Regions from separate parts of the Bradyrhizobium sp. 197 genome, predicted to be linked through region 2. Evidence: predicted binding sites of a transcription regulator. Region 2 holds the regulator's gene; the other holds the start of a gene.

What was found. Region 2 encodes HrcA, which represses chaperone genes, less so after heat shock. Its sites were predicted from a motif close to GTTAGCACTCNCNNNNNGNGAGTGCTAAC; they were not measured.
Region 1: the regulator HrcA is predicted to act here: its motif matches at 3,140-3,168, upstream of IVB27_RS27420 (co-chaperone GroES).

Annotation. Positions count from the first base shown of each region.
Region 1 is NZ_JADPJJ010000119.1:72,757-88,248, forward strand. Features, by position in the region: gene IVB27_RS27415 (2-aminoethylphosphonate--pyruvate transaminase) at 1-1,246, opposite strand, end outside; gene IVB27_RS27420 (co-chaperone GroES) at 3,212-3,526, shown strand; gene groL (chaperonin GroEL) at 3,612-5,261, shown strand; partial or broken gene IVB27_RS27430 (hypothetical protein) at 5,579-6,004, opposite strand; gene istB (IS21-like element helper ATPase IstB) at 6,231-6,974, opposite strand; partial or broken gene istA (IS21 family transposase) at 6,988-8,525, opposite strand; partial or broken gene IVB27_RS27445 (IS5 family transposase) at 8,713-9,711, opposite strand; gene IVB27_RS27450 (hypothetical protein) at 9,973-10,350, opposite strand; gene IVB27_RS27455 (prolyl oligopeptidase family serine peptidase) at 10,874-11,794, opposite strand; gene IVB27_RS27460 (hypothetical protein) at 11,700-12,233, opposite strand; gene IVB27_RS27465 (hypothetical protein) at 12,947-13,552, opposite strand; gene IVB27_RS27470 (acetyl-CoA carboxylase biotin carboxylase subunit) at 13,799-15,259, shown strand; gene IVB27_RS43370 (biotin/lipoyl-containing protein) at 15,261-15,492, shown strand, end outside.
Region 2 is NZ_JADPJJ010000189.1:35,512-51,003, forward strand. Features, by position in the region: gene cpaB (Flp pilus assembly protein CpaB) at 1-560, opposite strand, end outside; gene gshB (glutathione synthase) at 870-1,814, opposite strand; gene IVB27_RS41325 (YraN family protein) at 1,825-2,226, opposite strand; gene rsmI (16S rRNA (cytidine(1402)-2'-O)-methyltransferase) at 2,213-3,163, opposite strand; gene IVB27_RS41335 (penicillin-binding protein activator) at 3,501-4,766, shown strand; gene hemW (radical SAM family heme chaperone HemW) at 5,373-6,527, opposite strand; gene rdgB (RdgB/HAM1 family non-canonical purine NTP pyrophosphatase) at 6,514-7,149, opposite strand; gene rph (ribonuclease PH) at 7,161-7,874, opposite strand; gene hrcA (heat-inducible transcriptional repressor HrcA) at 8,056-9,144, shown strand; gene grpE (nucleotide exchange factor GrpE) at 9,240-9,845, shown strand; gene pncA (bifunctional nicotinamidase/pyrazinamidase) at 9,924-10,646, opposite strand; gene IVB27_RS41370 (hypothetical protein) at 10,747-11,688, opposite strand; gene dnaK (molecular chaperone DnaK) at 12,083-13,984, shown strand; gene dnaJ (molecular chaperone DnaJ) at 14,244-15,380, shown strand; gene IVB27_RS41385 (class I SAM-dependent methyltransferase) at 15,469-15,492, shown strand, end outside.

The sequences.
Region 1 (15,492 bases), on a different contig from region 2:
AGACGTCAGCAATATGGCTCAAATTACCGTCGAGCTCATAGGCCGTATTCTGGTAGATCGGCACTGCCACAGCTTTCGTCACCGGATCACGACGGTATCCTGCGTGCAGAACAGCAGTTTCGATCGAATATGAATGCCGCGCGATGCTCGCCATTGGGCGCGATATCTCTGTAGGGCTCTCGCGTGTTTCCTGGGCTGACACTGGTCCCACGGTCAGAGTCTCACCGGAGCGGAAGTATGTGCGAAAGGCACAGCCCAACTGCTCAATCCAATTGGATTGAATCTCGCCAATACAGCCGATCCGAAAACTGCGGGTAGGAAGATGCAGTTTAGAGTAGACGTAGAGGTTATGGGCTGCCAGGTGCCGATATAGGCAGTCAAACGCTACCTGGTCGGAGATGTCAGCTGGCGCGGTGAACGCCACGCAAACCGGCGACTGGAGGTTCGCTGGAAGCAGTGGGGACGCCACTCCTTCCAGCTCTTTTATGACGCTGCCTCTTATCTTCTCATACCTGCGGCGCCTGGCATCAATGCCTTCGATGCTCAGGACCTCCAATGCCTTTGTGACTGCCTGCACGATATGCGTTGGTGGGGTCGATCGCCATTCACCAGTGCGCTCAAGCGAGCGCCATTGATCTCTCACGTCGAGCACAAACGATCTTGGCTCTTGAACTGCATTCTCAAGAAGCTCGCGAGAGGCAATAACGAAAGCCAGCCCTGGCGGACCTTCGACGCACTTGTTGCTCGACGTAACCAAGACGTCTGGCCCGCCTCGGCCTAGGTCGATGTCGACGCCGCCGAAAGAACTCATTGCGTCGACGATAGTCTTTACACCACGCTGCCTTGCTCCTTCTATGATCGCTTCGAGCGGATTCACAATCCCGGTCGTAGTCTCGCAGTGGACCAAGCATACGTGCGTGATACCTGGATCTCGGTTCAAACGCTCGATGACTTCCTCGGGGTCCAACGGTTCGGTGGCTCCCTTGATAAGATTCACCGCTTGGACGCCCCACAGCCGCAGAATTTTGAGAATGCGCTCGCCATAAATGCCGTTTATGCAAACAAGCGGCCGGTCGGTCTGGGCGACAAATGAAGAGAGAGCAGCTTCCATTCCAAAGGAGCCGCCACCCTGGATAGGAACGACCGAATAGCATTCCGCATTGCCCGACACATTGAGCATCAGCTGCCTCATGCGAGCGGTCACTTTCTTGAACTCGCAATCGCGCGATGCGAGGTCGAGTTGCATCTCGGCCTTCACTGCCGACGATAACGACATTGGCCCAGGCGTCAGCAAAGCACGTTGTGTTGTCACACTACCTCCGGTTAGTTGTCTCGTCACACGATCCCCTTATGTAGTGCCCATCGCAGTTCGACAGAGTCACACGATGTGTTTCGCGTGAAGACGACCGAAACCCGAATGAACGAGACCCTTGAGCCTAGTCGCGGATTCCGGAACGATCTGCGTAAAGCCCGCAGATGTCCGGTACCGCACCACGTAGCCGTTCGCAGTTGCCACGAAGCATCAGCTTCCTTCTGGCATTGAGATGCAGGCTTGAGGGCCACCATCTTGCGTCGCTCACAGGCAAGTCAGCCGCTCTACTTACGTGCGAGCGGCGTCTTACGATCCGACGGTGAGCCAAGCGCATCTGTCAGACGCGCGTTGCTATGACCCAGAGACAGGGGAGCTTCACGACAGTCGTCGATGACCGGGCTCGCCTTCCGTGAGCCTAGGATTGGGACATTCGCACTCTATGTTACTCGTTGGGACGGCTTCGGGTGCTGAAGTCTGTCACCGCCCATTTCGACAGGTTACATCTTGACGTAAGGTGCGATTCAAGCCCCTCCGATAGCTTATCGTGCGAAACTTTTCGGACGATGCGGCTGTGTCGCATGTAATCCGAGGCGCCACAGTATGTGCACGATGTCCAAGATGAATCCCATCAAGCTCCAAACTTAAAGACGCGCTCGACGCACAAGGCAGGCAAATGACCGCTGGGGCTTCTTGAAGGAGAGCGCTTGTCGTGACCGCAGGTATAAGAGCCGCCCGACTGCGTCGTTAGGGCCCGCAATATCATATCCACTTCACGCCGACTAAATCCGCAGACCAGACGGCTCTGCCACAAGGCCTGGCGGACCTGGGGCGAACTTAGATCACCTGACTAGTTTCGGAGTCCGTATCCCTCCGGCGGCGCCGGCGGCGGCCGTGTTGTGTAGTTTGAGAGGCGGCCGAGTATTTGATCTTAAGTCTAGCTTTGAGGTCACGTAGCGATAGGGCGCCGAACGTCGGTGGCGACGGAGCTGCGACGAGCAGGTTCGCCATTTGCAGGCTGACGAGACGGTCTGCGGCCTCGCGCGCCGGTACGCGGTGGCTTACAGCCTGCTGTTCACCAGGCCGACAAGCGCACCAGGGGCGACCGGGCGGAGATTTTGTGCCAGCTCTTGTTCCTGTCGAGATCACACCTACGCTGGCTCCGGTATTGATCAGCACGCCGCCACCGGCGTCTTCACAGCTCGCCCATCGCTTCAGGATTTAGTTGAACGCGTCGGCCAGGCCATGGTCGCGGGACAGTTCGGCGAGCTGTTCGCGCATATAGAGCTGTCGCGATGCGGGCAGAGGTCCTTTCGCGCAAACCGGGACATCGGCGCGCTCGCTGTCTGGAGCACGGGCGATCCGTCCAGCAGCCTTCGCCGCGCAAAGGTGATCTGAAACTGGACCAGGTGCCGAACGATCTGAGCACATTTCTGCGCTAGCTCTCGCAGCCGGCGTTGCCTCGCCTCGAGTTGCTGAGTATCGGATCATCGATCAAGCGGAGCGATACCCCCCAATTCGCGACCTCTGCGTCAGGTTCTAAACGCATCCCAATCTTAGAACGAAGTCAGCCGACGATCCGCACTTGAACCGGCACCAGATCGGCGGGCCTTTACCAGCTCGAATTTAGGGCAGAGGAATTGAACTGTTAGGCTACATCGGGCTGAGAGACAGAGCCGTACGACTCAATCAGAAGAAGGTCGGGTGCTCGGCGGCAAGCGGACAAAGTGATCTGGGGCAGCCCCCACAGAGATCCCGCGCGCCCACCGGATTTTTCCTGCTACAAACACTTGTTCCCCAAAAAATCGGTCCTATTTCAGCTGCGCCTGCATTGGCACTCGCCGGCCACGATTGCTAGCAATCGGGAAATCTTCAACTGAAGTAAATGCTTAGGAGATCTGCATGGAATTCCGTCCGCTTCGCGACCGCGTCGTGGTCAAGCGCATTGACGCAGAAGAAAAGACCGCTGGCGGCATCATCATTCCGGACACTGCCAAGGAAAAGCCTTCGCAAGGTGAAGTCATCGCCGTCGGCCCCGGCGGCCGCGACGAGAGCGGCAAGCTGATCCCGATCGACGTCCTGGTCGGCGACCGCGTCCTGTTCGGCAAGTGGTCAGGCACCGAGGTCAAGATCGACGGCCAGGAGCTGTTGATCATGAAAGAGAGCGACATCCTGGGCGTTCTCACCGACGTGTCCGCCAAGAAGAAGGCCGCCTAAACCATCGCTCGCACCGCTCATCCTGAGGAGCGCCTGCTGGGCGTCGCCAAGGGTGAGACCAAGTAAAACATTCAGGAAAACTCACATGTCAGCTAAAGAAGTCAAATTCGGCGTCGATGCACGCGACAAGATGCTGCGCGGCGTCGACATCCTCGCCAACGCGGTGAAGGTCACGCTCGGCCCGAAGGGCCGCAACGTTGTGCTCGACAAGTCGTTCGGCGCACCCCGCATCACCAAGGACGGCGTCACCGTCGCCAAGGAGATCGAGCTCGAGGACAAGTTCGAGAACATGGGCGCGCAGATGGTGCGCGAAGTCGCCTCCAAGTCCGCCGATGCGGCCGGCGACGGCACCACCACCGCAACCGTTCTCGCGGCTGCGATCGTTCGTGAGGGCGCCAAATCGGTTGCCGCCGGCATGAACCCGATGGATCTGAAGCGCGGTATCGACCTCGCGGTCGAAGCCGTCGTTGCGGACCTCGTCAAGAACTCGAAGAAGGTCACCTCGAACGACGAGATCGCCCAGGTCGGCACCATCTCGGCCAACGGTGACGCGGAGATCGGCAAGTTCCTCGCCGACGCCATGAAGAAGGTCGGCAACGAGGGTGTCATCACCGTCGAGGAAGCCAAGTCGCTCGAGACCGAGCTCGACGTCGTCGAGGGCATGCAGTTCGACCGCGGCTACATCTCGCCCTACTTCGTCACCAACGCCGACAAGATGCGCGTTGAGATGGACGACGCCTACATCCTCATCAACGAGAAGAAGCTCTCCTCGCTGAACGAGCTGCTGCCGCTGCTCGAGGCCGTGGTGCAGACCGGCAAGCCGCTGGTCATCGTCGCCGAGGACGTCGAAGGTGAAGCGCTTGCGACGCTGGTCGTGAACCGTCTCCGTGGCGGCCTGAAGGTTGCGGCCGTCAAGGCTCCGGGCTTCGGTGATCGCCGCAAGGCCATGCTGCAGGACATCGCGATCCTGACCGGCGGCCAGGCGATCTCGGAAGATCTCGGCATCAAGCTCGAGAACGTTACGCTCAACATGCTCGGTCGCGCCAAGAAGGTGATGATCGACAAGGAGAACACCACGATCGTCAACGGCGCCGGCAAGAAGGCCGACATCGAGGCGCGCGTGTCCCAGATAAAGGCGCAGATCGAGGAGACCACCTCGGACTACGACCGTGAGAAGCTCCAGGAGCGTCTTGCCAAGCTCGCAGGCGGCGTCGCGGTGATCCGCGTCGGCGGCGCGACCGAGGTCGAGGTGAAGGAGCGCAAGGATCGCGTTGATGACGCGATGCATGCGACCCGCGCCGCGGTCGAGGAAGGCATCGTCCCGGGCGGCGGCGTCGCCCTGCTCCGTGCCTCCGAGCAGCTCAAGGGTCTGCGCACCAAGAACGACGACCAGAAGACCGGCGTCGAGATCGTCCGCAAGGCGCTCTCCGCGCCCGCTCGCCAGATCGCGATCAACGCCGGTGAAGACGGCTCGGTCATCGTCGGCAAGATCCTGGAGAAGGAGCAATACGCCTACGGCTTCGACTCGCAGACCGGCGAGTACGGCAACCTGATCTCCAAGGGCATCATCGACCCGACCAAGGTGGTCCGCACCGCGATTCAGAACGCTGCCTCCGTGGCGGCCCTGCTGATCACCACGGAAGCCATGGTCGCCGAGCTGCCCAAGAAGGGCGGCTCCGGTCCGGCGATGCCGCCGGGCGGCGGCATGGGCGGCATGGGCGGCATGGACTTCTGATCCAACTCTCTCAAAAATGCGATCCCCGGCAGAAAAATGCCGGGGTCATTTCTTGCTCGCGTCTTTTTCAGTTCGTTGTTCTGATCTCGCGCTATGCGCTGCGGAAATGACGATCAGCAGTTGCTAGACGTTCCGCTTGGGGTTTTGCGAGTCTGCTGGTAGGCATGTCACCGGCAGGACGAGCGGGTGATCGTCGTTCTGCACAGTCTTTCCCTGCGGCCTCAACGTCGGCGGCCGGTCAAGGCGAACACCTGAGAACGCCGGTCGCGGTAGCCACCCATTGGCGCTACTGACTTAAATAGCATCGGTTCCGGCGCCTATCCATCGCTGTAAACGGATGCGCGAGCTAGGTGGCCGTCCGTTAAGAAGCCGAATTGAGCGGGGCCCGACAGGGCGCGCGTGCGCCAGAGCTGAATCAGGAACAGGCACAAGAGTTCTCTGAGCCAGGCGAGGATGCGGCGGAAGTTGTGGCCGACGGCTGAGAGGATGACGTTGGCCGCATCGCCGGCGCGGCCTTTGAGGTAGCAGCGGCCGAGGTGGCCATCGGTCTTCAGGTGTCCGATGGCGGAGCGGCGGCGCGGCTCGCGCTTGATGACACCGAAGACGCCGCGCTTCTGGCCAGAGATGAAGATTCGGCGGGGACTTTGTGCGTCGTGGCAGCGGTATCCCTTGTCGACATAGGCCCGCTCGATCGCACAGCCGGTGTGCGCATTCCAGGGATGGTGATCAGGCGTTCCAGACGATGGTGATCACGGATTCCAGATGATGGCGATCACTGGAGACGAACACGACTGACGAGTTTATGTGTGCTGGAAACGGCCTCCTCGTCAAGGCTGGCGGGCTGGTTCGAAGATTGTTCCGGCGGTCCATGGGAGGGCCCCGTGCGCGGCGCGGAGTGCCCCCACGAGCGACGCAGCGACGCGCGCGGGAGGGACCTGTGGGCCGGCGGGACGATCGTGCGCGAGGTGCTCACGGCCTTTTCTTTTCGCCGGCTTGGCGCCGCAGACTGTCGCCCTTGAGTTCGATGCGGTGGGCATTGTGAATGATGCGATCCAAAATCGCATCGCCGAGGGTGGGATCGGCAATGACATCGTGCCATTGCGACACGGGCACCTGACTCGTGATCAACAGCGATCCCTTGTCGTAGCGATCGTCGACGATCTCGAGCAGATCACGGCGCTGCTCGGCGGTGAGCGGTTCGGGTCCCCAGTCATCAAGAATGAGGAGATTGACGCGCTCGAGGGCTGCGATCAGGCGCGCCAGACGGCCTTCGCCGCGCGCCTGCGCGAGATCTGCGAACAGGCGGGGTGCCCGCTTGTAGAGGACGGAAAAGCCATCGCGGCAGGCCTTGTTGCCGAGTGCACAGGCAAGCCAGGACTTGCCGGTGCCGGTTGGGCCGACGATGACCAGGTGGTTGGCATCGCGGATCCATTGGCAGGTGCCGAGGTTCTGGAAGAGCGAACGGTCAAGGCCGCGAGCGGTGCGATAGTCGACGTTCTCGATGGCGGCGGCTTGACGGAGCTTGGCGCTGGTCAAGCGACGCGTGATGCGACGGTTGTCGCGGGCGATGGCCTCGCGATCGACGAGGAGGCCGAGCCAATCGGCATGCGGCATTCCGGCAGCCTCGGGATTATTCTGCAGTTCAGTGAGGCCATCGGCCATGGCGGTGAGGCCGAGGGCGCGCAAGCGATCGACGGTAGGGTGAATGAGCATGCTGATCTCCTGATCAATTGTAGTAACTGCGGCCGCGGATGTTGGCGTGGAAGAGGATGGGTGTCTCGTCGGCGGGCGGAGCGGTCCTGTCGGTGCCGTTCTTGAGGATGGCGGCGACCGATTTGTACGAACGGGCGTTGAGCAGCAGGGCACGGGCGCAGGCGGCGTCGACGCGCTCCTGGCCATAGCGCTTGACTAGCCCGAGAATGCCGATGGCGGAGCGGAAGCCCTGTTCCGGGTGCGGTCGCGACCGCAGGATGACGTCGACCAGGGTGTCGACGTCGGGGCCTACCTTGGCGACTTCGGAACGAATACGCTCATGGGTCCAGTCGCGATAACGACGATGCGAGCTCGGCATATGCTCGGCAATCGTCGTCGGGCGATGCTGCAAGGTGCTGCGTAGATGCGACGCCACCCGCTTGCCGCGCAGGAAAATCTCGACGGTCTTTTGGGTGACGCGGGTCTCGACCTCTTGACGCACGAGGTTGTGAGGGACGCTGTAATAATGCTTGGCGATCTCGATGTGATAATCGAGGTTGACCCGGCAGCGCTTCCACTCGGCATACTGGTACGGTTCATCCGGCAAGGGAGTGAGCGCCGGACGATCGAGTTCTTCGAACAGGTCGCGCCGACTTCGTCCCCAACTCCGGAGAGGTCGGTCGTTCAGCTCGACCAGGAGTGCGTGGATCGCCTCGTTGAGGGCGGCGAGGGAGAAGAATCGGCGGTTGCGCAGACGCGCGAGAATCCATCGTCCGACGATTTGGACCCCGACTTCGACCTTGGCTTTGTCGCGTGGACAATACGGTCGCGCCGGGACGATGACGGTGCGGTAATGGCGGGCGAGATCTGCATACGTCCGGTTGACCATCGGTTCGTGAAAGCAAGCCCGGGTGATGCCGGCCTTGAGATTGTCGCTCACCGTCTGCCGCGCCACGCCGCCGAAATAGGCAAAGGCCCGAGCGTGCGAGGCGATCCAGTCCGGCAAGCTCTGGCTGAAGCTGGCTTCGGCATAGGTGTAGTTCGAGGCGCCGAGCACGGCGACGAAGATCTGCATGCTGCGCACCTCGCCGCTGAGCCCGTCAACCACCTCCATGGTATGGCCGGAATAGTCGACGAACAGCTTCTCGCCGGCGACATGGACCTGGCGCAGGGTCGGCTTGAGGCGGCCGGTCCACTCCTTGTAGCGTTCGCAGAACCACGCATAGCTGAAGCTGTCGGAGTTTGCGTCGCAATACTCCTCCCACAACAGCATCAGCGTGACGTTCGGGCGCCGCAGCTCGCGATGCAGAGCGCCCAGTCTGGATGCGGACGCTCGTCGCTGGGCTGATCAGAAGGCGGCGGAAACAGGCGGTTGTCGAGCTGGACGTCGTCGTCCAGCTCCGGCGGCAGCGGCCAGGTCAGACCGGCGCGGCGGGGTCGGTTGAGGTACTTGCTGACCGTGCCCTGGGCCAAGCCCAGGCTGCGGGCAACGGCGCGTTGCGACACGCCGACGCTGTAGTGCAGGCGTAGAACTTCACGGATGTGGCGCATGGACAGTCTCTCGGTCGGCATCTCGATCCTCTGCGGTTAGGCAAAAGACCAAGCTACCCGGGTTGCAGACTGTCAGCCGCGCGCGCCTCCTGCCCCGATCGCGATCGCTGGAAATAGCGATCACGATCCGCTGGAAACGGTGATCACGATGCTCTGGAATGGGTGATCACGATGGCCTGGAATCCGTGATCACGATCGGCTGGAACACGCAGCCGGTGAGCGTCTCGGTGCGGTCGATGACAGCCCGCAAGGTGTGACCGTCGTACGGGTTATCGGGCAGCGCCCTGGCGTGCAGCATGAACAGGCCACCGGGAGCACGGCGGTTGTTGGTGACGATAGAGGCTTTGACACCGAACTCGTAAGGGCGGCTGCTTTGCCCTTGCCGATGCACTCCACCTCCGGGGCGTGGAAGGGATAGAGCTACCAGCCGCGCTGGCGCTGCTGCTGCGAGCGGATCTGCAAGGCCCGGCCAAGCGGGAGGGCGAAGGCGTTCTCGAGCACGGTCTGACCTTCGAGCTTGCGGCGGATATCGCGGATGATCCGGCCCAGCCGGCTGCGCAGAATGCGCAACTGCCGCTGATGCCGCTTGAATTGCTTGGCATGGGCGTAGCGCCCCGCCATCATTGCCGCGGTCTTGGCAATGCGAAGATAGGACTGCCGCAGCCTGACCGCGTGCTTCCTCGCCAGTCGGTTGAGCCCCTTGATGGCCGCGTGCAGCAGCTTGGCATCGGTCGGGAAGGTGATGGCCTTCGGCTGCACGGTGGTATCGACCGTGACCCGCTTGAGGTCCTGGCTGCGTAACGCACCGGCCTCGTGCGCCACCCGCAAGCTCTCGGCCAGCAACGGCTCCAGCTGTCGCCCAGCCGCTTGCGCCAATAGCTCAGGTCCGAGCGCTCGTGCGGGAACGCGTGCTGAAAGAACTCTTCGCTGGTGAAGTACTGGAAATACGGGTCGTGGACCCAACGCTCGCACCCCCCCCTCATCGGCAGCCCGTAAGTGTGCTTGAGCAGGAGTAGCCCGATCATGAAGCGGGTCGCGATTCCCGGCCGGCCGTTCTCGCTATAGAGCGGCGCGATCTCGCCGTCGATCCACTCCCAATCGACCTTGCCGGCAAGCTGAACCAGCTCGTGCTTCATATTAATGAGTGGTCCAGCCTGGCCCGGAACAGATCGCCCGATCCCGTCGTCCTGTGCTTCTTCGGTCGCATCGCCACCTCCGATGCGACGACGGAATCATGACTGGCCATTCGACGGAATCCTGAAAATGAAATTGCAAGGTCCCGATGCCCCAAGCATCAAAACCCTGCAATCGCAAAGCAGTCCACAAAGACAAATGCGATTCTGGCTCAATCCCTTAGCCGCTCTTCACGGACGAGTAGGTGGTGGTCCCCGGCAAGAGCGATCCTCATCTCTCCTAATTTGGGCCGATCTGTTGCACCGTTCACAATCAGAAGAAGAACATCGCCAACTCAATCGAGACGGAAAATCTTTCGCCCAACCGCTACAATTTCCCGGTCGGTCGGAGGATTACTTGTCTCGACGTGCAGAGTGAGATCCGGCCTGTTCACTCTCAGGAAGTTCATCAGCTCGGTCTTCTCGGTTCCCGGTCCGATGATCAGCAGATCAGTGCAGCTACTCAGGGCCCGACCTACCCTGACGACAAACGTCGGATCATCATTCACGTCGGCAGAGCCAGTATGCGCTTTGCAATCAAGACGCTGGGGCGCCAAATGCGCGCGTACGGCCGTCGCGCTGACGCCCGTTAAACCTATGGAGAATATCTTAGCAATGAGGTGGTCGATCCACACGACCGCGTGCGAATGAATCTGAGTTGTCATGTTGCTCATGAATGGATTCCATTGCATTTCGTAATTCACCTCTCCGTCGGAGCGCAAGCCCGCAGGCAACTTTCCTGCGGCTGACGATGCCAATCATGGCTCAAGTGATCAGCGTAAACCGACTCGCTACGTTGATGTAACCGAGAACAGATCGCGTTAATTGAGCGCTGTGCAGCTGGAAAGTGTCCACAACTTCATGCCGCGCGCCGCCTTCTTGACGATCGAAGGCTTGTGCATTCTCCGCTGCATGTCGCCCACTGCTCCGAGATGGATTTAACGCACCATTACGAATGCTCGAGCGCAACGAAGGAGAGCTCTTGTGGCTGTGAGAGTTCTAGATATTCAGGTTTGCGAAGCCGAAGCCACCCCGCCGGACGTGGGGATGGCTGGAGTGAAGCCATAGAGCACAACGACATCCCGCAGTGGTGGGTCATGACATACACGGATGCGGCCTGGTCACTGATCTCTCCGACCAAACGCGCTGATGCTGACAGGCCGCCATTTGCACTGGCGACCTTAGCGAACTCACTCGTCAACCGCACTCAATCCACAAGCCGCCTGGATGCATAGGTGTATTCGAGTGCAGCCGGCACGCGTATCCCGTGAGATTGGCGGCCGCGCTATGTCCGCCGTCGATATTCTCATAGCAGTAATAGGGCTGGCCGAGCGCAGCAAGCCTAGCGGCGGCCGTGGGCCGCATGCACGCGGTCGCCCTTGGTGGAAGTGAGAATGAAGGTGTCTGGGTAGGTCTTGCCCGGGACAAGCTTCTGATAGGGTGAGTAGGCCTCGATCCACCCGCGCTGCTCGGGATGGCGGGATCGCCATATTCGCCGATGTAGGAGGAGCCTGCGCCCAACTTGGTGAACCGAAACATGTCGAACAGCGCCACCTGCACGATCGCTGCGTTGAAGCGGTCTCGGCGCTGAGTAGTCGCGGTGCCCACCAGCAGATCTCCCTGGCTGCCGCCGACCACGCCCAATCGACGCGGAGAGGTGACCTTCCGGCGGATTAGGTCCTCCGCAAAGGCGATGAAATCATCCCATGTCCGCTGCTTCGTTGCCGCTTGGGCCGCCTCGTGCCATCGCGGCCCAAACTCGCCGCCGCTCCGCAGGTTCGCGACGACATATGCATTGCCCTGCTCGGGCCAGGGCCGCCCCATCGCTCCCGCAAAGGAGGGCAGGAGCGAGGCGTGGAATCCGCCATAACCATTGAGAAGAGTTGGGATCTCCGCTCCGAACCTCGCGTTCTTGGGACGCACCAGAAAGTAGGGAATCCGGGTCCCGTCGAGCGAAGTGGCCTCGAACTGCTCCGCGACATGCCTGAACGGGTTGAACTTCGGAGGTGTCGTCCTCAGTATTTCAAGCCCTTCGCTCGCCGCGTCGAAGTACCAAAGGGGCGTCGGCTCCAAATAGTTGGCCCGCCAAGTGCCCTGGTCGTACCTTGCTCTGAACATTGTCAGGGCTCGCCATCAACAAGTTCTTGGTGACCGGGAACCCGCTGAGCGCTCGCCGAGGCTCGGGCTGGAAGACGAGCGATGGCATCCCGCGCAGCGGATCTTTGTTCCATTTGCCCAAGCCATACGAGATCATCGAGCCGGCCGCAAAGCGGGTGCTGCCGGACAGTATCCAGTCTTCATCGAGCGTCACGAGCAGGCGGCCGCTGACGATGCCGCTGATGTTTGCTTTCTTTGGCAGGTTTAGCTTGATCGGTGCGTTGGGCCCAAAGAGCACATACTCCTGCTCGACGAAGCTTATGGCGCGCATGGCGCCGGCCGCATGAACTTTGCCTTTATTATCCTGCAGCACGAAGGGCGCCGCCACGGCATCGGTCGGCTCCCCACGGAAGACCTCGCGCGCTCGAACGAGCGGCTGAGCGCGCTTGAGCTCCTTCAAGACGAAAGGGTAGCCAACCTGCGTCAGGGTCCCTTCTCCCCAATCTCGTGCGATGAGCACCGCGTTGCGGTCGACCCAGCTGACGGCCTGCTTTCCCTCCGAAAGAGCGAAACCGGTCGTGACGAAGGCGTTGGTGTCCAGGTCGAACTCTCGTCAAAAACCTCAGGGCAACGTCTCTTGGTTGTTCATTAAGAGCGGCCACCATGGTGGTTCGCTACTCACCGACCTCCGATCGATGCGGCGTGCCAGGGAGAGGTTGGTCTTACCGGCCGGCAACAGCGGTCGTGATCTCCCGAGTCTCTGGTGGTCCGACGCTGACAGGGCGCCAAGGTCGACAAGCGTTCATAATCAAAGGTCTCGAGCATGGCGCGATTTGCCTTTCGACACGCGCTTGATCTCGGCATCGGTGCGTTGGCGCACGGAAGGATTTCGTTCGCGGCGGCTACAGCCGAAGGCCGAGTGTTCGGCACCTGAAATTATCCGGCGGACCGGCAATCTTGCACAGTCTTACTACGAGTTTGTGACGTCAGATTACCTTCGAAGCACTTGAGAACGGCGTCAATAAGGTCAAATCAGCGGCTCGATTTTAAATTTAGCAATCTACGGGTGGGGGCTTGCCCCGTGAAGGCGCTGCGCCGGCGCGCTGCGTAAGCCAGGAGCTTGGACAAATTTGTGCGATCATTTCGTTGAAAGGCCTTGATTCGCACGTAACGTCACATTGTACGATCTTGAAATGAGATCGCGACCTCTGACAAACGAACGTAAGCTACTCCTAGGGTGTGTGGCGATGACATAACGATCTTGTCGTATTTCGAATTTGCGGCGAACGCTCGCCGTAAATGAGCCGGCGGCAACTCTCCCTTGCCGACGGTCGGGCGATGTGTAGCAGCGTCGCTCCTCCCAGACTGACTTCGCCCGGCTTCCAAAATGAGGCCGGGCCTTTTTTTCGTCGGGAAGACCTTAGCACCTTGTCGACGCGCAAGTTTGCCTGGTTTCCCGACGAGCTGATCGAGCAAGTTGCGAGGCGATTCCGGCAAGACAACACGCGTTAAGACGACATCGGCATGCTTATTGTAAATCGTCAACAAATCGCAGCCTTCGGTTCTAGCATACAAAGCAACGCTTCCGCAGCCACCAACGACTTGAACGGTTCCGGCCTGTTTTTCCTGTAGACAGGCCATACTGTGCCTTTGCGCAGGAACACCACTACCACAACGTAACGACTTAAAGAGGATATCGTGATGCGCACACAACGAACGCATTTGTTTTTGCGTCCCAAAGCCAACTGCTGTGCAGTAGTTCTTATTGTGCAACGGCATCTCTGTCCTCGAGTCGGCGGGTTGCGCAAGATCAGCTGCCGACCGACGCGAAGCATCTTGCATGGAAGACGTATTTCGCCTGCGTAGCACCCACACCCCCGGATCGCACCGCCATCACTGCGTGTCTCAGAGCCAAGCAGGCGAGCTTGAGTCATCAATGTCGCGACCTCCATTGGCGATACCGCCAAAGAAACCACGGGACTCGAAGTCTCGTTTGAGTTGTTTGTTTGGATGCGAATGTACACAATGCCTTTCGATACAGTCCTTATCGCCAACAGAGGCGAGATCGCCGCCCGCATCATCAAGACGTTGCGAAAGCTGGGCCTTCGTTCTGCAGTTGTCTACCACGAGGTCGATGCGCGAAGCCCGGCAGTCTCCATGGCCGACACAGCGATTCTTATCAGCGGTCACACGCCGATCGCGGCCTATCTGGACATCGCACAAATCATCGCCGCCGCTCACAAGGCGGGCGCCGGCGCTGTTCATCCAGGTTATGGATTTCTTTCCGAACAGGCTCAATTCGCCACGGCCGTGATAAAGGCCGGCATTGCGTTCATCGGCCCCGCCCCCGAAACTATTGAACTGATGGGCGATAAGATTCGGGCCCGCAACTTCGTCCAGTCGAACGGCTTTCCAGTGGCGCCAGCTGCAATTGAGGAGGACGATCCAGCGACGTTCGTCTCCAGGGCGCGTGCAATTGGAACCCCTTTGCTGGTAAAACCGTCAGGGGGCGCGGGCGGCAAGGGCATGCGGATTGTACGCGACGTCGATGCTCTGGAAGGCGAGATTGAGCAGGCTCGCTCTGAGGGGCAACGGTATTTTGGGGATCACCGGCTTTACGTCGAAAGTTACATTGAGAACCCGCGGCATATCGAAGTGCAGGTACTCGGCGACTCTTTTGGGAACATTGTACATCTGTTTGAGCGGGAGTGCTCGGTGCAACGCCGCTTCCAGAAGATCATCGAGGAAGCGCCCTCGCCAGCCCTGTCGCCAGAACTACGGAAACGCGTCTGCGAGACCGCGGTGGGTATCGCACGCGCCGCGAATTATCAAAACGCAGGAACCGTCGAATTCATTTTCGATGCAGGAGAATTCTACTTTCTCGAGATGAATACGCGCCTACAGGTCGAACATCCCGTGACTGAGATGATCACCGGCATCGATCTTGTCGCCGAACAGGTCTATGCCACCGCGGGCCGAGAACTTGGTTTTGCTCAGTCAGATATCGTTTCGAACGGCCACGCGATCGAACTAAGGCTGTACGCTGAAGCCCCCGAACGAGGCTATGTTCCGACGTCCGGCAAAGTACTTCTTCTCGAGTATCCGAGCGGGGTACGGATTGACAGCGGCATCACGCGGGGTCAGCCAATCACCACTGCGTTTGATCCCATGCTCGCAAAGATCATCGCGCATTCGCCGACGCGCACATTGGCCACCGCCACAGCCAATCACGCGATTCAGGGGGTCATTCTTCTCGGCTGCGAGACAAACGCTAGCTTCCTCGCCCGCATCCTTTCCGACGAGTCGTTTGTCCGCGGACAGTTTCATACAGGATATCTGGAGGAAAACCCGCACATTGCCGCTGGTAACTCTGCTACCGGCCTACCGGCATTCCTCGCATCAGCTGCTCTCCTGACCCGACAAGTCCGCGAATCGGCCGATGCCGTGCCCGCGCTTCACGCTTCGCTGGGCGATTGGAGAAATTGACGTGTATCACTCCGTCGAGGTTGATGGCGTCGACCATCAGTTATGGCTTTCACCCTGCCAATCCGGCTCCTATCATCTTCATTTGCGCGACCAAGTCATTTCCCCGGTCGCGTTCGCTCAATACGGCGAGAATTCAGGTGTCCTGACTGTTGCCGGCGAGACCGAACGGGTCCGCTTCGTCATCGAAGGCGATCTGATTCACGTCCACATCCGTGGCATAATGCGCGTTTTGC
Region 2 (15,492 bases):
CGGATATTGGTCAGGATGACCTCGGACAGGACGAGGTCGTTACCGCCGGTCGGGCCGTTGCTGTTGTTCGCGCCGTCGGGATTCTTCAGGCGGCGGGTCAGCACGACGTCGACGCGGTCATTCGGCAGGATGAAGCCGCCGGCGCCGGTCTCGGCTGAGAGTTCGGTGGAGACGGCGCGCATGCCCGACGGCAGGATCGCGGCCATGAAGCCGGAGCCTTCGGCCTTGACCAGCTTCTGCTCGCGGATCGGCTCGCCTTGCATCAACGGCACGCGCGCGATCGAACCTGCGATCTGGGTCTGCGCCTCGGGCCTGTTGTCGCGCCGGATGAAGGCGCTGCTCGCGGTCGCCGCCGGCCAGACCTGCCATTGCATGTCATCGGGCTTCACGGCCTGGCCGAGTTGGATGTCGTTCTTGGCGACCAGGACCTCGACCGTCGGCAGCTTCTCGGCGACGGGGAGAGCGGGCGCGGGCCTGTTCTCATAGCCGCTCGCCAGATACGCAGCGACGCCGCCGGCGCCCAGCGCGATGACGAGAACGACAATGCGTGCGGTGTTCATACGCCTCTACTCTTACGCGGGGCACTCGAACCGCACCTGGCGGGTTCCCCGACGTCGATGAGTAGGCAGTAAAAGTATAAGGGGTGTTGCGAGGCCGAATGTGAGCGCGGGCGGCGCTGCGGTCTTTCGGCAGATGGTGAACGTCGCGTTAGCCGGTCGGCCACTAGCTCCGTAGTTTCACGCAGCGGCCCACGCGTTCGAATGATGCGCGCGGCGTCATGGTGAATGGGTGGTTAGTGGTGTGCGCGCGGAGCAGCGTGCGCGGTGCGTAGCCCGGATTTCTCTTCACTCCAGGCTACGCACCCGTGCCTACTTCGCCCGCTTCTGCTCGATGACGTCCCAGAGTTTTGCCGCAACGTCGGGGCCGCCGAGATTTGCAATCGCGCGAATGCCGGTTGGCGAGGTCACGTTGATCTCGGTGAGGTTGCCGTTGATGACGTCGATGCCGACGAACAACAGCCCGCGCTCGCGCAGCGCCGGCCCGACGGTGGCGCAGATCTCGCGCTCGCGCGGCGTGAGCTCGGTCTCCTGCGCTGCGCCTCCGCGCACCATGTTCGAGCGGAGGTCGTCTGCGGCCGGGACGCGGTTCACCGCGCCGGCGAACTCGCCGTTGATCAGGATGATGCGCTTGTCGCCGTGCTTCACCTCGGGGATGAACTGCTGGATCACCCAGGGCTCCCTGAAGGTCACCGAGAACATGTCGAACAGCGACCCGAAATTCATGTCCTGGGGCATCACGCGGAATACCGCCGCGCCGCCGTGGCCGTGCAGCGGCTTCATGACGACGGCGCCGTTCTTGTCGCGAAAAGCGTTGATCTCGTCCATGTCGCGCGAGATCAGCGTCGGCGGCATCAGCTGCGGAAAGTTCATCACGAGCAGCTTTTCCGGCGCATTGCGCACCGAGGCGGGATCGTTGACGACGAGTGTCTTCGGATGGATGCGTTCGAGAAGGTGGGTTGAGGTGATGTAGGCGAGGTCGAACGGCGGGTCCTGGCGCAGCAGCACCACGTCGAAGCCGTTGAGCGCCTCGCGCCGGGGCTCGCCCAGGGTGAAGTGATTGCCGGGCTCGTCGCGCACGGTGAGCAGCTGGACGGGAGCGACGATCTCCTCGCCGACCATCGAGAGCTTGTCGGGCGTGTAATAGGACAGGCCGTGGCCGCGCTTCTGCGCCTCCAGCAGCAGCGCAAAGGTGGAATCGCCCTTGATGTTGATGCGGGCGATGGGATCCATCTGGACGGCGACGTTCAGTTTCATGGTCTGCCTTTCAGGTCGAGGCGTCGAATGCCGCCAACACATGGCGTGGAAGTGACCGCGGCGCAATCAGCATGGCATCGAATCGCATTTCAAATTCCGCATGCTCGGGATGCGCGACAAGCCAGCCTTGCGCGGCATTGATGATGCGCTCCTGCTGGCGCGGCGTCACGGCGAAGGCGGCGTCGTCCAGCGTCGCGCGCGCCTTGACCTCGACGAAGGCGATCAAATCGCGGCGGCGCGCCACGATATCGATCTCGCCATGCGGTGTGCGGTAGCGTTTGGCGAGGATGCGGTAGCCCTTGGCCATCAGATAGGCTGCGGCGCGGCTTTCCGCGGAGATGCCGGTGCGGAACGCGGCGACGCGCTCGGGCGAGGCGACCTTCGGTTCCGCCGGGACCTCATTCTTCGCCATCGCCGCCCCGCAGGTCTTTGGCAAGCGCGAGCGCGCGGGCATAAACCTCGCGGCGCGGCCGGCCCGAGAGCGCGACCGCGTGCGCCACCGCGTCCTTGACGCTGTGCGCGGCAAGCTGCTCGCGCAGGACGTCGTCGAGCGCATCCGATGTCAGCATCTCGGCATCCGGCGCGGGCGGAGCGATCACCAGCACGAATTCGCCGCGCGTCTCCAGCGTGTCGGCGTCGCGCGCCAGCTCCTGCAGCGTCGCGCGCGAAATCTCCTCGTGCAGTTTCGTCAGCTCGCGGCAGATCGCGGCTTCGCGGGTCCCCATGATCTCGGCGAGCTCCGCGAGCGTGTCCTGCATGCGGTTGCCGGAGTCGAACATCACCAGCGTCGCATCGATGCGCGCGAGTTCGGCCAGGCGCGATCGTCGCGCGGCCGATTTCGACGGCAAGAAACCCTCGAAGAAGAAGCGGTCGGTCGGCAGCGCGGCGACCGACAACGCCGCCAGCACCGAGGACGGGCCGGGCAGCGCGTAGACCGCGTGGCCGGCGGCGCAGACCTCGCGCACCAGCTTGAAGCCGGGATCCGAGATCAGCGGCGTGCCGGCGTCCGACACCAGCGCGATGGAGCCGCCCTGCCCCAGCGCCTCCAGGATTTTTGGACGGGCCGCTTCGGCGTTGTGCTCGTGATATTGCTTGAGCTGCGCCGCAATGGCGTAGCGCTCGGTCAGACGCCGCGTGATGCGGGTGTCCTCGCAGGCGATGACATCGACCCCGGCGAGGGTCTGCAGCGCCCGCAGCGTGATGTCGCCAAGATTGCCGATGGGGGTCGCGACCAAATGCAGGCCCGGCGCGGCCTTCGGCGCCGCAAGACGATGGGCGTCGATGGAGAAACCGCGCGAGGCGGGTTCCGTAGTCTCAGGTGTATTTATCGGGGACGGCTTTGCGCGCATGATGAATCGAACTTAGGCATGATCCCAGGGGCTGGGAACCGGTCCTCGGAAAAGATCGCTTGGGTGAGGGGCGAGGAAGGACTGGAATGTGATCCATCCGGCATCACATTCCAGAGGGAATGAAGCGTCAGCGCCATATTCACGGCGGAAACGCCGCCTTGATGCTGGGTGGCGGCGGTGGACAGCTAGCCAGGACTTTAAGGTTGAGCCGCGTTAAGCGGTCATTATCCTTTTGTTTGAGTTAACTATTTGCCGACAATATGCCTGAATCCACGGCTTGTGTCGTGGAAAGAATGTCGTGACCGGCCGGCGACGGTCGGTCAGAAGAGAAGCTGCTATGACGGGCCCGCGTGATCCCAGATCTTCCTTTTCGGAGGAGCCTCCCGTTCAGGGGCCTCTGATATCGCCCCTGATATCAGGGGCGACCCGGCGGAGCGCGCTCGGCCTGTTGCTCGGCACGCCGCTGCTGTCGGCCTGCGCCGGCGTCCAGCAGAGCCTGAGCCAGTTCTCCAGTCCGTTCAGCAGTTCCTCCCAGCCTCCTGCTCAGCCGGCAGGCCCGCCGCAACAGGCAACGACCGCCGGCACCGGCGGGGTGAAGGTCGCCGTGATCCTGCCGCTCTCGGCGGCCGGCAATGCGGGTCTTGCCGCGCAGTCGATGCGCAACGCCGCCGAGATGGCGCTGGCCGAGTTCCAGAATCCCAACATCCAGCTCCTGATCAAGGACGACAATGGCAGCCCGCAGGGCGCGCAGGCGAGCGCGCAGCAGGCGGTCGATGAGGGCGCCGAGATCATCCTGGGACCGCTGTTCGCGCAGTCCGTGCCTGCGGTGGCCCAGATCGCGCGCACGCGCGGCATCTCGGTGATCGCGTTCTCGACCGACTCCAGCATCGCCGGCCGCGGCGTTTATCTGCTGAGTTTCCTGCCGGAATCCGACGTCAACCGCATCGTCGAATATTCTGCCGGCATCGGAAAGCGCGCCGTCGCCGTACTCGTGCCAGACAATGCCTATGGCAATGTGGTCGAGGCCGCGGTGAAGGCGGCAGTGCCGCGCCGCGGCGGGCGCATCGTCGCGTTCGAGAAATACGGCGCCGATCGCGCGACGCCGGCCCGGACCGTGGCGCAGCAACTCGGCAGCGCCGATGCGTTGTTCATCGCCGATGACGGCGACGCCGTGGTCGCAGTCGCCGATGCGATGACCGCGGCGGGTGCAAATCTGCGCAATATCCAGCTGCTCGGCACCGGCCTGTGGGACGGTCCGCGCGTCTATGCCAGCCCAAGCTTGCAAGGCGGCCTCTACGCCGCTCCGGACCCGGCCGGCTTCCGCGCCTTCTCCGGCCGCTATCGCACCAAATACGGCGCCGAGCCGGTGCGTACCGCAACGCTCGCCTATGACGCGGTCGCCCTCGTCGCCGCGCTGGCGCGCACACAAGGCACGACGCGCTTCTCGTCCGACGTGCTCACCAATCCCTCCGGCTTTGCCGGCATCGACGGCCTGTTCCGCTTCCGCGCCGATGGGACGAACGAGCGCGGGCTTGCGGTGATGAAGGTGACGACCGGCGGCGGCGTGGCCGTCGCGGGCTCGCCGAAGAGTTTTGGGGCGTAACGTACCAGGTTTGCGTGCGGTATTTTTGAACCGCGTGACAGGCCGGCGCGTTAGTTTTGTCCCCGTTGTTTGAGGACTGTGTGTCCTCATGCGTCTTGTAGGAGGAATCCTACTGTGCGTAGTGTGTACGTGATTTCAGTCAGGCTGAAGCCCGTGATTCGAGCCCCTGCTGAAAACACAAAGACCGCCCGGGGTGGAAACCGGACGGCCTTTGATCAGATGGTCCCCTAGGTCAGGGATCGCCAGTGGGAGAGCCGGGTCGACTTGGCGGAAGACCGGCTCCCCTCCACGTTGTGAATCGGATGGATCCGAATCGCAGGGTCAATGGTGGGGCGTCGCTGTTCCGGAGTCCACGCTAATGGCAAGGATTCCTGTGTCCGTCCCGCTTTTCCCCAAGGGGAGGCCGTACCTTGACGGATAAGAAGCAGGGAATCAGGACAATCCGTCTCGGGACGAGGTCTTGAAGCGGATCCTCAAGATGGAGCCGAAGCCGCACAAGCCACCGCGCGACATAACCCCAACCGAAGGCCTAACCGACCATACTTCCGCGCACGCTGGACGAAGTTGGTAGGTTAGCCGAGGCGTAATCCACCTTACGAGAACTCGCTACGCCGCCAGATCCGCAACCACCGCGTCCAGCACCGGGAATCCGCTGCTCGTGACGCGCAGACGCCCCGTTGCATCCACCGTGATCGCGCCTTCTTCGCGCAGCAGCGTGATGCGCTTGGGATCGAGCGAGCGGCCGGAGAGAGCCCTGTAGCGCTCGGGGTCAATGCCTTCTGCAAGGCGCAATCCCATCAGCAGGAATTCGTCGGAGCGCTCTTCGCTGTTGAGGAGATCGTCGGTGACAATGCCGTGGCCGTTGGTCTCGACCCGCATCAGCCAGGCTTCGGGGCGCTTCTCGGTGGCGGTGGCGTGCCTGATACCGTCGATGTCGAGCCGGCCATGGGCGCCGGGGCCGACGCCGGCATATTCCTCGCCGCGCCAGTAGACCAGATTGTGCCGGCACTCGGCGCCCGGCCGCGCATGATTTGAGATCTCGTAGGCGGGCAGGCCGAGCTTGTCGCAGGTCTCCTGGGTGACGTCGTAAAGCGCGCGTGCGACCGCTTCATCCGGCGTCTTCAGCTTGCCGGCCTGATGCAGGCCAAAGAACGGCGTGCCTTCTTCGATCGTCAATTGATAGAGCGACAGGTGCTCGGCCGCTTCGTCGATCGCGAGACGCAGTTCATCGGCCCACATCCCCGGCGTCTGGTCGGGACGGGCGTAGATCAGATCGAACGAATAACGATCGAACGAGCGGCGCGCGATGGCGACGGCATCGAGTGCCTCGCGCGCACTGTGCATGCGGCCCAGTGCTTTCAGTGAGGCATCGTCGAGCGCCTGCACGCCGAGCGAGACACGGTTGACGCCGGCGGCGCGATAACCGGCAAAGCGCGTGGCTTCGACGCTGGTCGGGTTTGCCTCCAGCGTGACTTCGACGTCTTTCGCCACAGCCCAGTGCTTGCCGATGGCGTCGAGCACAGCGCCGACGGTCGCAGGCTGCATCAGCGATGGCGTGCCGCCGCCGAGAAAGATCGAGGTGACCTCGCGACCGGGCGAACGTTGCGCGGTCGTTTCGATCTCACGCGCGAATGCTGCCGCAAAACGCGCTTCGTCGATCGCAACGTGGCGGACATGGCTGTTGAAGTCGCAATAGGGGCACTTCGACAGGCAGAACGGCCAGTGCACGTAGACGCCGAAGGCTTCCTTAGCGCGGTTCAAGGCAGATCTCCGCCAGTTTCACGAAGGCGCGGGCACGATGCGACAGACCAAGACCGAGCGGCGGCAGGCCGTGCTTCTCGATGCTCTCCATCTCGCCGAAGGTGCGGCTGTGGCCGTCGGGCAAGAACATCGGGTCGTAGCCGAAGCCGGCGGTGCCGCGCGGCGGCCACACCAGCGTGCCGTCGACGCGCGCCTCGACCTCTTCGAGATGATCGTCGGGCCATGCGACGCAGAGCGCGGAAACGAAGTGCGCCTTGCGCTTGTCGGGCGTGGTCGCGCCGCGCTCCTGCAACAGCCGTTCGATCTGCGCCATCGCCGCGGCAAAATCCTTGCTCGGACCGGCCCAGCGCGCTGAGTAGATGCCCGGCGCGCCATCGAGCGCGTCGACCACGATGCCGGAATCATCGGCGAAAGACGGGAGCTTCGTCGCTTGGGCTGCCGCGATCGCCTTGATCGCAGCATTGCTGCGGAAATCGTTGCCGGTTTCTTCCGGCTCGGGAAGGCCGAGCTCGCCGGCCGACACCGCCTCGACGCCGTAAGGCGCGAGCAGCTCCTTCATCTCGGCGAGCTTGCCGGGATTGTGGGTCGCGATGACGAGCTTTCCGGTGATTCGGCGATGCATCGGCTTATTGACTACGCTACCGCCAGTTTCTGCAAGTCCACGAGACGCGCGACGCCCTTGCGCGCCAGCGCCATCAGCGCCAGCAACTCGGCTTCCGTGAACGGCTCGCGTTCCGCAGTGCCCTGGACTTCGATGATGCGGCCATCGCCCGTCATGACGAAATTGGCGTCGGTGTCGGCTTCCGAATCCTCGGCATAGTCGAGGTCGAGCACGGGCGTGCCTTTGTAGATGCCGCAGGAGATCGCGGCGACGTTGTCGCGCAACACGTTGGCCTTGACCATGTTGCGCGCCTTCATCCAGTTGACGCAATCGGCAAGCGCGACCCAGGCACCGGTGATCGAGGCCGTGCGGGTGCCGCCATCGGCCTGGAGCACGTCGCAATCGACCGTGATCTGGCGCTCACCCAGCGCTTCGAGATTGATGATGGTGCGAAGCGCACGGCCGATCAGGCGCTGAATTTCCACGGTGCGGCCGCTCTGCTTTCCAGCGGAGGCCTCGCGGCGGGTGCGTTCCGAGGTCGCGCGCGGCAGCATGCCGTATTCGGCGGTGACCCAGCCGCGGCCCTGGCCCTTCAGCCATGGTGGCAGACGGTCTTCCAGCGTGGCGGTGACCAGCACATGGGTGTCGCCGAATTTTACCAGGCACGAGCCTTCCGCATATTTGACCACGCCGCGCTCCAGCGTCACGGGGCGCAATTCGTCGGGCGCACGGCGGCTTGGCCGCATGGGAAATCCTCCAAAACTCTCGGAAAAGGGCTGTTCGCGGTGCTTGTAGGTGGGGTGAGGGTGGGCGGCAAGGGGGAAGATCGAGACCTTATTCACCCCCGATTTTCGATCCGCGAACGCCACGCTTGTCAGAAGCGCCCGGGATAGACAAATTACGTGCATCCGAGAGGAGTTACCGTCTGTGGCCCATCACGATCCGATCCATCTGATCGCGCCGCGCGCGGGTCTCGCCCAGCTCAACGAGCGTTCCCGCGACATCTTTCGTCAAATTGTCGAAAGCTATCTCGCGACCGGGGAGCCGGTGGGCTCGCGCAATATTTCGCGCCTGATCGCCATGCCGCTGTCGCCGGCCTCGGTCCGCAACGTCATGGCCGATCTGGAACAGCTCGGCCTGATCTATGCCCCGCATACCTCCGCCGGCCGGCTGCCGACGGAACTCGGCCTGCGCTTCTTCGTCGATGCCCTGATGCAGGTCGGCGACCTCACCGAGGCCGAGCGGCAGGCGATCCAGAGCCAGCTCACCTCCGTCGGGCAGGCGCAATCAGTCGAGGCCGCGCTGGAGGAGGCGCTGACGCGGCTCTCCGGCCTCACGCGCGCCGCCGCGGTGGTGCTGACGCCAAAATCCAATGCGCGGCTCAAACACATCGAATTCGTCCGCCTGGAACCGGAGAAGGCGCTGGTGATCCTGGTCGGCGAGGATGGCCAGGTTGAAAACCGCGTGCTGGTGCTGCCGCTCGGGGTTCCCTCCTCGGCACTCACCGAGGCCGGCAATTTCCTCAACGCGCGGATCCGCGGCCGGACCCTGGCCGAGGCGCGGCTCGAGCTCGAGACCGCACTCGGAGAGGCCCGCGCCGAGCTCGATCAGCTCACGCAAAAGGTGATTTCCGCCGGTATCGCCAGCTGGTCCGGCGGCGAGAGCGAGGACCGCCAGCTCATCGTCCGCGGCCACGCCAATTTGCTCGAAGATTTGCATGCGCTGGAGGATCTGGAGCGCGTTCGCCTGCTGTTCGACGATCTCGAAACCAAGCGCGGCGTGATCGACCTGCTCGGCCGGGCCGAGACCGCGGAAGGCGTGCGGATCTTCATCGGGAGTGAGAACAAGCTGTTCTCGCTGTCGGGCTCTTCCACCATCATCTCGCCCTATCGGGATGCCGCCGGCCATATTGTCGGCGTTCTGGGCGTAATCGGGCCGACACGGCTGAATTATGCCCGTGTGATCCCGACCGTGGACTACGCCGCCCGCATCGTCAGCCGCCTCCTGGGGGGCTGACCGGCGCCTTGGGCCGATCACGGGCGCTTGATTTTCGCCGTCCGAAGCACGATATCCGGGCGAGAAAATCCCTGAGACGTTTGAGAAGAGAGCCGATGACCGATCGAGACCGGCAACCCGAAGACGCGGCCGCTGTGACGCCCGAGCCCGTGGTGTCAAAACCCTACATCATGCCGGACGATCCCGAGCCCGGCTCGGTCGAGCTTTTGCAGAAGGAAGCCGCCGAGGCGCGCGACCGCATGCTGCGGACGCTGGCCGAGATGGAAAATTTGCGCAAGCGCACCGCCAAGGAGGTCGCTGACTCCAAGCTCTACGGCGTCACCGGCTTTGCCCGTGACGTGCTCGATATCGCCGACAACCTCCAGCGCGCGCTCGATGCCGTTCCGGCCGATGCCCGTGCGGCGGCCGATCCCGGCCTGGCTTCGCTGATCGAGGGCGTCGAGCTGACCGAGCGCTCGCTGCTCAACGCGCTGGAAAAACACGGCGTGAAGAAGTTCGACCCCTCGGGGCAGAAGTTCGACCCGAACTTCCAGCAGGCGATGTTTGAGGTTCCCGACGCGTCGGTGCCCGCGGGCACCGTCGTGCAGGTGATGCAGGCCGGCTATACCATCGGCGAGCGCGTGCTGCGCCCCGCTTTGGTCGGTGTCGCCAAGGGCGGCGCGAAGGCCGTGCCCGCCGCCAACAGCAACGAGCCGGTTTAGCTCTCAATCCCCGCGGTTGAGGAGACGCGCGCGGAGAAGCGCGCCTCGGGATGAGGGGCTTGCAGCTCTTGGCGTCGCCTAAGCGCTCGCCGTGATATCCGCAGACTGAATCCGCTTCACACCGGCCTTGGTCATGTCGGCCCAGGCTTTTGCGAGCGAACCCTGATTGTCGATGCCGCGGCAGGCGTCTTCCACCACATAGACCTCGAAGCCCGCCTTGCGGGCGTCGAGCGCGGTCCAGGCGACGCAGAAATCCGTCGCCAGCCCCGCGACGAAGACGCGTTTGATCTTGCGCGCCTTCAGATAGCCGGCAAGGCCGGTCGAGGTCTTGCCGTCGGCTTCGAGGAAGGCCGAATAGCTGTCGACGTCCTTGTGAAAACCCTTGCGGATGATGAGTTCGGCGTGCGGGATCGCAAGGTCCTTCGACAGCGCGGCGCCGTCGGTGCCCTGCACGCAATGGTCCGGCCACAGCACCTGCTTGCCGTAGGGAAGATCGACAGTCTCGAACGGCTTCTTGCCGGAGTGTGCCGACGCAAACGAAACATGGCCTTGCGTGTGCCAGTCCTGTGTCATCACCACGTTCGAAAACGCTTTGGCCATCTTGTTGATGACCGGCACCACCTGCTCGCCTTCCTTTACGGCGAGGCTGCCGCCGGGCAGGAAGCAGTTCTGCACGTCGATCACGAGCAGCGCGGATGCATCGTCCGGCTTGATCGATGCCGCTGCTAAGAGCGCGCTTGGCACGAGGGTCGCGAGCGCCGTCGTTGCAAGCGCCGTCAAGATGTGTCGCCGATCCAGCATGGTCCGCCTCCCTCCAGATTGAACGGGGGAGAGCCTAGTTCCGCTCGTGTACGAACAGAAGCCCGAAAATGCAGCCGGATGTGGTCAGCGCATGGGCCTTTCAGCCTTTCGGCTGGATGCCGTCGCGTACCGCGCGGAAGCGGGTGAAGGCGGCCGGCCACTGGTCGCGCGGGGCGCTGGCGATGATGCGCAGCGAAGCGCCACCGCTGCTGAAGCGGATCCACTGCACCACGGTCACCGCCGTCTTGTCCTTGCCGCTGATACCGTCGATCCGGGTCTCGAAACCCTGCTGGCCGTTGATGCGAAGCGGCTCGGACATGGTGACGCGCGACTCGCGCACGCCAGGAATCTGCAGCGCCGCCTCCTGGGCGAAGCGGGCGCGGTCGTCGGCCTGCTGCGGGGTGGCGCCGATCACGCCGAGGATCATGAACGGCTTCGATTCATAGCCTGTGCCCTCGTCGCCGTCGGCCAGGATGATGCTCGAGCCCGGCGCCAGCGTGCGGACGTCCTTGAATTCGGCGAGATCGGTGATCTTGAACGGCATCAGCGCGAGCTGCTCGTCGGCCGAGACCTGCTTGCGGGTGGCGACGCTCGCAAACATCTGCCGCACCGCCTCGTCGGTGTAGATCTTGATCGCATTCTCCGGAATCTGCACCGCGACATAGCCGGAGAAGCCGGCGCCCGGCACGATCATCGAATAGCGCCTCACGGGGGTTTCGCCGGCCTTGCCGCTCTCGGTGGTGAAATAGGCCAGGCCCGCAGGCGTCTCGATCTTGTCCTGCTTGACGCCGTTGGTTCCGGCCGGATTGGAATTGAAGGCGCTCACGACCTCGCCATAAGCCGCCGGCGGCAGCTCGGTGATCAGCACCTTGACGTTGCCGTCCTCGCTCTGGAAGCCCGGAAACGTCTTGGCCGTGCTGAGGCCGACCAACGGCACCATGCCGAGGCGCAAGCCAGGCGGGAAAACGGCGTCGGCAGCCAGAGCCGGAAGTGCGGAGGCGACGAGGAGGGCGAGCGCAGCGAGGGGGCGGGTCAGCTTCATGGGCACTCTGATTGGTTCACATTGAGGCCGTTCGATGGTCGGCCACCGAGCCGCTTTGTCGCGCGGCGCAGCCTCGATGGCGGCTCTCCGGCGCCCGCCTTTTAGCGGGTTTGCCTCGCCGGTAACAGGGCGCGCGGATCATGGTGGCGGGGGCTGGCTGATATCTGAACCTGTTAATAATTCCTCACCCGCAAGGGCGGTTCAGCCCGGATATGATGCTTCAAAACGCGATGTTTTCACGGTCGAAACTTGCGTTCTCTCCTTGCGGGCCCCTCCCCCCCTCCTATATGAGCGTCAACCATCGCAATATCGCGAATGTTTGATCTTAGGGGGTTTCGGTTCGGGTGCCTTCTGGGCCCAGCCAGCCTGCCGCAAAAACAAGGATATCAGGACCATGGGAAAGGTCATCGGGATCGACCTCGGTACCACGAATTCGTGCGTCGCCGTAATGGATGGCAAGAACGCCAAAGTCATCGAGAATTCCGAAGGCATGCGCACGACGCCTTCGATCGTCGCCGTGACCGACGACGGTGAGCGCCTCGTCGGCCAGCCTGCCAAGCGCCAGGCCGTCACCAATCCCGAGCGCACCTTCTTCGCAGTGAAGCGCCTGATCGGCCGCCGCTACGACGACCCGATGGTCGAGAAGGACAAGAAGCTCGTTCCGTACAAGATCGTGAAGGCTTCCAACGGCGACGCCTGGGTCGAGGCCGACGGCCAGACCTACTCGCCCTCGCAGGTCTCTGCCTTCATCTTGCAGAAGATGAAGGAGACCGCGGAAGCTCATCTCGGCCAGAAGGTCGACCAGGCCGTCATCACCGTCCCCGCCTACTTCAACGACGCCCAGCGCCAGGCGACCAAGGACGCCGGCAAGATCGCGGGCCTTGAAGTGCTGCGCATCATCAACGAGCCGACCGCGGCTGCGCTCGCTTATGGTCTGGACAAGACCAAGGCCGGTACGATCGCCGTGTACGACCTCGGCGGCGGCACGTTCGACGTCTCGATTCTCGAAATCGGCGACGGCGTGTTCGAGGTGAAGTCGACCAACGGCGACACCTTCCTCGGCGGCGAAGACTTCGACATGCGCCTGGTCGGCTATCTCGCTGACGAGTTCCAGAAGGAGCAGGGCATCAACCTGCGCAACGACAAGCTCGCGTTGCAGCGCCTGAAGGAAGCCGCTGAAAAGGCCAAGATCGAGCTGTCGTCGACGACGCAGACCGAGATCAACCTGCCCTTCATCACCGCGGACCAGACCGGCCCGAAGCATCTGACGATGAGGCTCACCCGCGCCAAGTTCGAAGCGCTGGTTGACGACCTCGTCCAGAAGACCGTCGAGCCCTGCCGCAAGGCGCTGAAGGATGCCGGCCTCACCGCCGCCGAGATCGGCGAAGTGGTGCTGGTCGGTGGCATGTCGCGCATGCCGAAGGTCCAGGAAGTCGTGAAGCAGCTGTTCGGCAAGGAGCCGCACAAGGGCGTCAACCCGGACGAAGTCGTGGCGATCGGCGCCGCGATCCAGGCCGGCGTGCTTCAGGGCGACGTCAAGGACGTGCTGCTGCTCGACGTGACCCCGCTGTCGCTGGGCATCGAGACGCTGGGCGGCGTGTTCACCCGCATCATCGACCGCAACACCACGATCCCGACCAAGAAGAGCCAGGTGTTCTCGACCGCCGAGGACAGCCAGAACGCGGTTACGATCCGCGTCTTCCAGGGCGAGCGTGAAATGGCGGCCGACAACAAGATGCTCGGCCAGTTCGACCTGATGGGCATTCCGCCGGCCCCGCGCGGCATGCCGCAGATCGAAGTGACCTTCGACATCGACGCCAACGGCATCGTCAACGTGTCGGCCAAGGACAAGGCGACTTCCAAGGAGCAGCAGATTCGCATCCAGGCTTCCGGCGGTCTGTCGGAAGCCGACATCGAGAAGATGGTCAAGGACGCCGAGGCCAATGCCGAGGCCGACAAGAAGCGCCGCGAGGCGGTCATGGCCAAGAACGATGCGGACGGACTGGTGCATTCGACCGAGAAGGCGCTGGCCGAGCACGGTTCGAAGATCGCAGAGACCGAGCGCCGTTCCATCGAGGATGCCGTCAGCGACCTCAAGGAAGCGCTGAAGGGCGACGATGCCGAAGCGATCAAGGCCAAGACCCAAACGCTGGCCCAGGCTTCGATGAAGCTCGGCGAGGCCATTTACACGCAGCAGGCCGAGGCCGACGCCAAGAAGGATGCGGCCAAGGACGACGTCGTCGACGCGGAATTCACCGAAGTCGACGACGACAAGAACAACAAGAAGTCCGCCTGAACCCCGCGAGGGTGATGATGCGGACGACTTGGACCCCACACGCGCCAACGGCCTCCTCCCTCGCGGGGAGGCCATCGTGCCGGGCCGGGCGGGCCAAGACTCTGTTAAAATCGGCCCCGTCACGATCGATCAATTCCCAGCCGCTATGCTGAATGCCGCCATGCTGGCCTCTGCCATAAGGCGGAGGAGCGCTTATATCGTCGCGTGGCGACGTCGTTTCGCTCCGATTTGAATCGCGATTGGATAGACCGAGCTCATCATGTCCACGTCCACCAAGCGCTGCTACTACGAAACCCTCGAAGTCGAACGCGGTGCCGACGATTCCGTCCTGAAATCGTCGTTCCGCAAGCTGGCGATGAAGTTTCACCCCGACCGCAATCCCGGGGACAACACCAGCGAAGTCAAGTTCAAGGAAATCAACGAGGCCTACGAGGTCCTGAAAGATAAGGACAAGCGCGCAGCCTATGACCGTTACGGTCATGCCGCCTTCGAGCAGGGCGGCGGCGGCGGCGCCGGTTTCGGCGCGGGCTTCGCCTCCTCCTTCTCCGACATTTTCGAAGATTTGTTCGGCATGGCCGGACAGCGCGGCGGTGGCCGCGGCGGCCGCGAGCGCGGCGCCGACCTGCGCTACAACATGGAAATCACGCTCGAGGAAGCTTTTGGTGGCAAGACCGCGCAGATCGAGATCCCGGTCTCGGTCACCTGCGAGGCCTGTTCGGGCATCGGCGCCAAGGCCGGCACCAAGCCGAAGACCTGCTCGACCTGCGGCGGCGCCGGACGCGTACGACAGTCGCAGGGCTTCTTCACGCTGGAGCGGACCTGTCCGGGCTGCCAGGGCCGCGGCCAGATGATCGAGGACGCCTGCCCGTCCTGCTCGGGTCAGGGGCGCGTCACCCGCGAGCGGAATCTGTCGGTCAACATTCCTCCGGGCGTCGAGGACGGCACCAGGATCAGGCTCGCCGGCGAGGGCGAGGCCGGGGTCCGCGGCGGCCCGCCCGGCGACCTCTACATCTTCCTGTCGCTGTCCCAGCACCAGTTCTTCCAGCGCGACGGCGCCGATCTGCATTGTCGTGTGCCGATCTCGATGGTGACGGCCGCGCTTGGCGGCGAATTCGAGGTGCCGACCATCGAGAAAGGCAAGACCAAGGTGAAGGTCCCCGCCGGCACCCAGTCCAGCCGCCGATTCCGCATTGCATCAAAAGGCATGCCGGTGCTGCGCTCGCGCCAGATGGGCGACATGTATGTTCAGGTCGTGGTCGAGACTCCGCAAAATCTCACCAAGAAGCAGCAGGAATTGCTGGCCGAATTCGAAAAGCTTTCCTCCGGCAACACCCAACCGGAATCCGAGGGCTTCTTCACCAAGGTCAAGGACTTCTTCGGTAATCGGGCGAATTGACCCGGCTTGACCGTACCGCCTTCGGCCTATACCTCTTTGTGACCATTTTCTGACACGCCGCGGTCACGCGGTCCCGTCCGGTCCCGACATGCCATTGCCATCGTCCGCGCGT